Regions from separate parts of the Endozoicomonas sp. ALB032 genome, predicted to be linked through region 2. Evidence: predicted binding sites of a transcription regulator. Region 2 holds the regulator's gene; the other holds the start of a gene.
What was found. Region 2 encodes sigma-54, which starts transcription at its own class of promoters, with help from an activator protein. Its sites were predicted from a motif close to TGGCACNNNNNTTGCTNT; they were not measured.

Region 1: ACO6VG_RS14305 (ANTAR domain-containing response regulator) is a predicted target of sigma-54. The motif match lies at 1,591-1,608, and genes of this name have one in related genera.

The regions. Positions count from the first base shown of each region.
Region 1 covers NZ_JBLYNW010000001.1:3,790,528-3,793,941, reverse strand. Annotated here, with positions in the region: gene ACO6VG_RS14310 (CmpA/NrtA family ABC transporter substrate-binding protein) at 1-500, opposite strand, end outside; gene ACO6VG_RS14305 (ANTAR domain-containing response regulator) at 952-1,539, opposite strand; gene ispH (4-hydroxy-3-methylbut-2-enyl diphosphate reductase) at 1,702-2,646, opposite strand; gene ACO6VG_RS14295 (FKBP-type peptidyl-prolyl cis-trans isomerase) at 2,643-3,128, opposite strand; gene lspA (signal peptidase II) at 3,225-3,414, opposite strand, start outside.
Region 2 covers NZ_JBLYNW010000001.1:94,877-98,290, reverse strand. Annotated here, with positions in the region: gene ACO6VG_RS00370 (PTS sugar transporter subunit IIA) at 1-275, opposite strand, end outside; gene hpf (ribosome hibernation-promoting factor, HPF/YfiA family) at 290-601, opposite strand; gene ACO6VG_RS00360 (RNA polymerase factor sigma-54) at 772-2,127, opposite strand; gene lptB (LPS export ABC transporter ATP-binding protein) at 2,385-3,110, opposite strand; gene lptA (lipopolysaccharide transport periplasmic protein LptA) at 3,211-3,414, opposite strand, start outside.

The sequences.
Region 1 (3,414 bases), 3.7 Mb from region 2:
GTGGAGACCGGGAAGACCATACCCATGTTGAATGGTTTGCCGTCGTCTTTGTACTTTTCAACAACGGGTTTCAGAGCATCCGCCTTGATAGGATGCTGAGGCTTGCCGTCTGCCCGTTTGGGAATATTCGGTTTCATCTGTTTCCAGATTTCATTGGAAACAGTGATACCATTACCGTTCAGATCCATGGAAAACGGAGTGATGATTTCCGCTTTTGTACCATAACCCATGGTCGCAGCAATAGGCTGACCGGCCAGCATGTGCGCGCCATCGAGCCGTCCATCGATGACACCATCGAGCAATACTTTCCAGTTTGCCTGAGCTTCTATGGTGACGTACAAGCCTTCATCTTCGAAGTAGCCTTTTTCGTACGCAATGGCTATTGGTGCCATGTCCGTCAGTTTGATAAAACCAAACCTCAGCTCTTCTTTTTCTGGATAACCCAACTCGGCATTTGCCTGCATTGACACAAGACCACTGACGCTAATCAGGGCACTCATTGCCACCGACTTAAAGGGTCTGAACCACTTCATTTGTCACTCCAAATATCTCTACTGATAGCTCACTGCCCTGCTACCTAAAGATTTATTATTCTGCACCGCCCCCTGAAATGCCTTCTCGGCTCTGGCTCATAGATCGCTCCATCACCTTGTCGTCACGCATTTCAGGGGTTCGGTACATCCATGTAAAAAAAAAGGCGCCCACCGCTACCTGGAAATTTTTCCGGATAGCGATGAGCGCCTTTGCTCTCTTTCACAACGTCTTTGTTGCGAATGCCTGCTCCTGCCGCCCTTGGCAGGAACATTTTTTATTGTTGTAGCTGAGTTAAAGCATTCTTCGTGCCAACTAATTTCGGCCTCTAACTCTGATCTTTTTTCAATTTTGTTTCATTTTTATTTCGGTTTGGTGCACGACACTGAAATTGCGCACCAACAACGAGCAATCTTCCGATCATGACGCTTTTTCTTCCAGCATGTTGAAAACATCAATAACATTTCTGGCCACAGCTGCCAGAGTTTTACCGTTATCCATAGCCATCTTTCTTAACTTTTTATAAGCCCGGTCTTCACTGATCCCCTGTCTGGACATCAGCAACCCCTTAGCCTTGTCCAGTAACTTTCGATCTTCCAGACGACTCCGGGTCCGCTCCAGCTCATCTTTCAATGACTGGTATTCCTGAAAACGGGCAACGGCCACATCAATAATGGTTTTGAGGCGCTGAGGCTGCAGATCAGCCACGATATAGGCATTAACGCCGGATCGTGTGGCTTGCTGGACGATGTTGTCAGTGGTTTGCTCTACAAACATTACGACAGGGAGTGGAGAGGTCTTGTTGATCAGAGCCAGCTTTTCCAGAAGTGAGGGGGCAGGCTTATCCAGACCAATCACCAGAATATCGGGCGAGAGGTCGGGCACAAGGGTCAGCAGGTCCTCATTCTGCCCCTGTCGTTTAATGACTTGGTAGCCAAACTCATTCAGTGCCTGGTTTAAAACAGACAGTCGAGCCGAACGGTCTCCAATCAACAACACTGAATCCATAGCCTGTAACACTTTATATCCCTGAAAAGATAACTATTCACAGACTATTTTTAAGCAAGGGCTGTACCAGAGCAATGAGGAACGGGTTTAGCATTCAGAACCAGCCAGCTGTTCCGGAAACGAAATCGATGCAAATGCCTGATGCCTGGCCAATTGGATGTGTCAGACTTCTACCATCCGGAGCTCTTTGGGCATGCTAAAAACAATATTCTCTTGTTCCCCTTCCAGTTCTTCGGGCTCTTCGGCGCCTAATTCAATCAACCGATTGATGACACCTTTTACCAGCACTTCAGGGGCTGAAGCGCCTGCGGTAATGCCCAGACTCTGTCTGCCTTCCAACCATTCAGGCTGAATATCCTGGGCTCCGTCAACAAGATATGCTGATGCGCCTGTTCTTTCGGCTAATTCTCTAAGGCGGTTGGAGTTGGAACTGTTCACCGAACCTACCACAAAGACTGCATCGCATTCAGATGACAGAGCCCTCACGGCATCTTGACGATTTTGAGTGGCGTAGCAGATATCGTCTTTGCGCGGCCCATTAATTTCAGGGAACTTGGTCCTCAGTGCATCAATCACCCTGGCGGTATCATCCATAGACAGTGTCGTCTGTGTAACATAAGCAAGATGTTTCGGATCTTTCACTGTCAGTTTCCGAACATCGTCTTCTGTTTCGACGAGGTACATCTTCCCGCCTTTAGAGTCGTCGTACTGGCCCATGGTACCTTCCACCTCAGGGTGACCATCGTGACCAATCAGAATACACTCCATACTATCCCGGGAGTAACGCACAACTTCCATATGGACTTTTTTGACCAGAGGACAAGAGGCATCAAAGACTTTCAAACCACGACGGGCAGCCTCTGCTTCGACCGCTTTGGAGACACCGTGAGCACTGAAAATAACAATAGAATCATCCGGTATCTGATGGAGCTCCTCGACAAATATGGCACCACGCTGTTTGAGGTTTTCTACCACAAACTTGTTGTGAACGACTTCGTGACGCACATAAATAGGAGGCTCAAAAACATCCAGAGCCCGGTTTACGATGTCGATAGCCCGGTCAACGCCTGCACAGAATCCCCGGGGATTTGCCAGCCTGATTTTCATGCCTTTGCGCTCTTGTCTGGTGTATGAGTTTCTGGTGTATGAATCGCTTGAGTGATATTCAGAACCTTCACTTCAAACAACAGTTCTTTACCCGCCAGTGGATGATTAAAGTCCACTTCAACATGGCTCTCTGTCAAACCGGTAATGACGCCAGCCAGCTCAGAGTTGGCGGCATCAGCAAAAGAAACGACTAAACCTTCCTGCAACTCCATATCATCAGAGAATGTGTCTCTGGTAAACTCCCTGATGTTCTCGGGATTAGGCATACCAAAAGCACCGACGGGTGGGATTCTGAAGCTGCCCTGGTCACCCTCGGACAAGCCATAAATCACCTGCTCAAAACCCTGAGGCAGGTTCCCATCCCCCACGACAAATGTAGCAGGCTGGCCATCAAAATTACTGTCTACCACCTGCCCGTCTTCCAGTTTCAGGGCAAAGTGCAGTGTTACCTGCCTTCCCGGTCCTACCACAACATCAGACATTGTTTTTCTATACCCGCTTTCGAAAAATCCATTCATACACAGACAACGATTGCCGCCATCTTAAAGACTCCAGGTGCCCCATAGTCCAGCATAATTTCAGCTATGACTGTTATGCTGAGGCCGGAAGATATCCAGAACCAACATGGCTGCACCGGAGGTTATGGCCATATCCGCCAGGTTGAAGGACGGGAAATACCAACCGTCATGATACACCAGCAGAAAATCCACGACGTAACCATTCATGATCCGATCATAAAGATTGCCCAGTGCACCTCCCAGTATCAGA
Region 2 (3,414 bases):
ACAGAGTCAAAATCTATGGGTTCAGACAGTTTGATCAGAAGTCCGGTAGGATGCTGACAAGCACTGGAGCGACAGTGAGGCAGGGCTATGCCTTTGCCCAAACCGGTGGTACCGAGTCGCTCTCTGTTAATCAGCTTGTTAAACAGATCCTTGGTTTTGATAGCGGGAACATGCTCATTGATGATTTCCGCAACAATTTCCAGGATTTTCTTTTTGCTGGCCCCCTGCACATCGCAGAGGGTGCGCCCGGGGGTTAGAATGTTTTCAATAATCATACAACGATCGATGCTTACAGGCGGCCGTTGGCACCCTGTAGCCGGTCAAGCGTTTTCTCTTTGTGTTTTACCAGTTGTCGATCCAGTTTGTCCGACATGTCATCAATGGCAGCGTACATATCTTCAGCCTCAGCGGTTGCATTAATATCCGCCCTACGAACATGTAGAGTCGCTTCCACTTTGTGCTTCAGTTTCTCAACACTCAGAGTGACCTGAACGTTTGTAATCTGATCAAAGTGGGCGGCAAGGCGGTCGAGTTTCTTGGTGACATAATCTTTCAGAGCCTCAGTCACCTCTACATGATGTCCACTGATGTTGACTTGCATGTAACGCTCTCCTGCTGATCCCGATTCTCGACATTGGACTGCCCCCGGGATTGTACGGGCAACCCTGATTGAAAGTCTATCACTGTCAATGACAGTTAGCGCTGTTCTGAGACAAAAAATCTATGGGGCGATTTGTGGTATAAGGGCTTGTTACCTCAATCGCTGAAGGCTCAGATAAGCTGCTTGCGTTCATTCGATGGCGGTATATTCATTGATTCACGATATTTGGCGATGGTTCTCCTGGCCACTTTGATCCCCTGGTCCCCCAGCAAGCCGGCGATTTTGTTATCACTCAGTGGTTTTTTAGGGTTTTCATCGGATACCAGTTTTTTAATCAAGGCTCTGATGGCTGTTGATGAGCACTCTCCACCAGTGGCTGTGCTGACATGGCTGGAGAAAAAGTATTTCAGCTCAAACACGCCTCTTGGAGTGTGCATGTATTTCTGTGTAGTGACCCTGGAAATAGTGGACTCGTGCATATCCACTGCCTGAGCAATGTCTGCCAACACCAGGGGCTTCATGGCCTGCTCACCCTGCTCCAGAAAATCTTTCTGAAATTCAACAATCTTGCCCGCTACTTTCAGTAAGGTTTCGTTACGACTTTGCAGGTTTTTCAGAAACCAGCGGGCTTCCTGCAGCTGATCAACCGCCCAGCGGTCCCTGACTTTGGTGACCGAAATATCGGGGGTGACGTATTCCGTGTCCGCCTGGCCGATTTCTGATCCGGGCCTCGGGTTGAGGCTTTGAACAAGGCTAAGGGCTTCCCTCAGTTGATGTTCTTTGAGACGGGTACGCCGCATGATTTGGGCATAGTCACGACTACCCAGAGCCTGTAGATGATTCTGGATCAGCAGACGTGCTTCTTTCAGGAAGTGGGTTTCTTGTGGCAGTTGATTGAGTTGAACTTCGAGACATTCTTTCAGGTTGGCGCTGGCACAACCCACCGGATCAAAGTGAAGAATCCGTCGTTGCATGACCTGAAGTTCTTCAAACGCCAGTTCCTCTACCTGTTCCTGTAGCGAGAGATAAATTTCTTCCAGGGAGTGAGTGAGGTACCCGTCATTATTGATGGCTTCGATCACAGCCAGGCCCATCAGCCTGTCTCTGTCAGTCATGGGAGTCAGGTTTAACTGCCATTCCAGATAGTCCTGGAGGGACTCATTGGCCCGGGAGCGGGCAAAAGGATCATGTTCCTCATCGGTTGCAGCGGGCAGGCTGGAATAGACATCATCCCATCCGGAGTCAACGGGCAGGTCATTGGGTATGCTGTCAGCCCACTGGGGCTCTTCTGGTTCCGGGGGCTGTTCTGCTTTTTCATTGAAGTCAACAGGCTGTTCCCCTTCATCACCAGATGCAGGTGGTTCTTCAACGGACTCTTCAGACTCCAGCATCGGATTGGATTCAAGAACTTCCTGGATTTCCTGCTGAAGGTCCAGAGTGGAAAGTTGCAGAAGCCTTATGGCCTGCTGCAGCTGAGGTGTCATGGTCAGCTGCTGGCCCATTTTTAGCTGTAAGGATGGCTTCATAGGCAACTGTATACCTTTACTTCGGTGTCTGCACTGAGGGTGCCAGATTTGATGCCATCAGCGCCTGACAGTTATATCTCAGTGTCTGCTCATTATTTTGATTGGGCTACTCTCCATGTCACTGGGATTATAATCACATCTGAAGCTTCGGGAAAGTGATTCATCAAGTCAGCCATGCAACATTCAGAACAAGAGTATGAAAATAAATCAGCTCAACATCTTTGCCCGCTTCTTTCGCGAGACCAGTCAAGAGATGATCAGAGACTGAACTGATGCCCGAGATAAACGTCACGAACCTTTTGATTAGCCAGGACAGTCTGACTATCACCCTCGGCAATAATAGTGCCTTCGCTGACAATGTAGGCCTTCTCGCAGATATCCAGTGTCTCCCGGACATTGTGGTCGGTAATCAGGACTCCGATGTCCCGGGCTTTCAGGTGCGTGATAATGGCCTTGATGTCACCAACAGAAATGGGGTCAACACCGGCAAAGGGTTCATCGAGCAGAATAAATTTTGGGTCAGTGCAAAGAGCTCGGGCAATTTCTACCCTGCGCTTTTCACCACCGGAAAGGCTCATACCCGGATTGTCCCTGATATGATTGATATTAAACTCTTCCAGCAATGACTCCATTTTTGCGATGCGATCTTTCCGGGAAAGGTCGGAACGGGTTTCCAATATCGAGAGCAGGTTATCGGTGACCGTCAATTTCCTGAAAATAGAAACTTCCTGTGGCAGATAACCTACGCCAGCTCTGGCCCGGCCATGCATAGGTTCGTGAGTTAAACTCTGGCCACTAAGGTCAACCTGTCCACCGTCTGCTTTTACGAGACCTACAATCATGTAGAAGCAGGTAGTTTTACCTGCCCCGTTGGGGCCAAGAAGTCCGACAATTTGACCACTGTCGACAGCCAGAGATACATCTTTGACGACCTGTCTGCCTTTGTAGCTTTTACTGAGATGTTCTGCCTTAAGCGTTGCCATCCGGAGTTTGTCTTCCTGTTTAAAAGTTAGCTGTCGTTTTTCTGGCAGCCCTTTCAAGCCTGTTCAGTCGTTGAGCAGTGAGTGTAATGGGATATGAGTACTACTGCTTGCTCTCAGGTTTGGGTTGGTAAATCATTTTGACCCGACCATCCGGGTTGCTTTTGTTCTCACTGCCCTTGGCATTCACGGTCTGTTTGGTCAGGTCATAATCAATGCGTTCACCTGTGAAGGTATCACCCTTCTGGGTCAACTGCGCCTGCTTGATCAGTTGGATCTTATCGCCAGCCACCTGATAATCGATAGT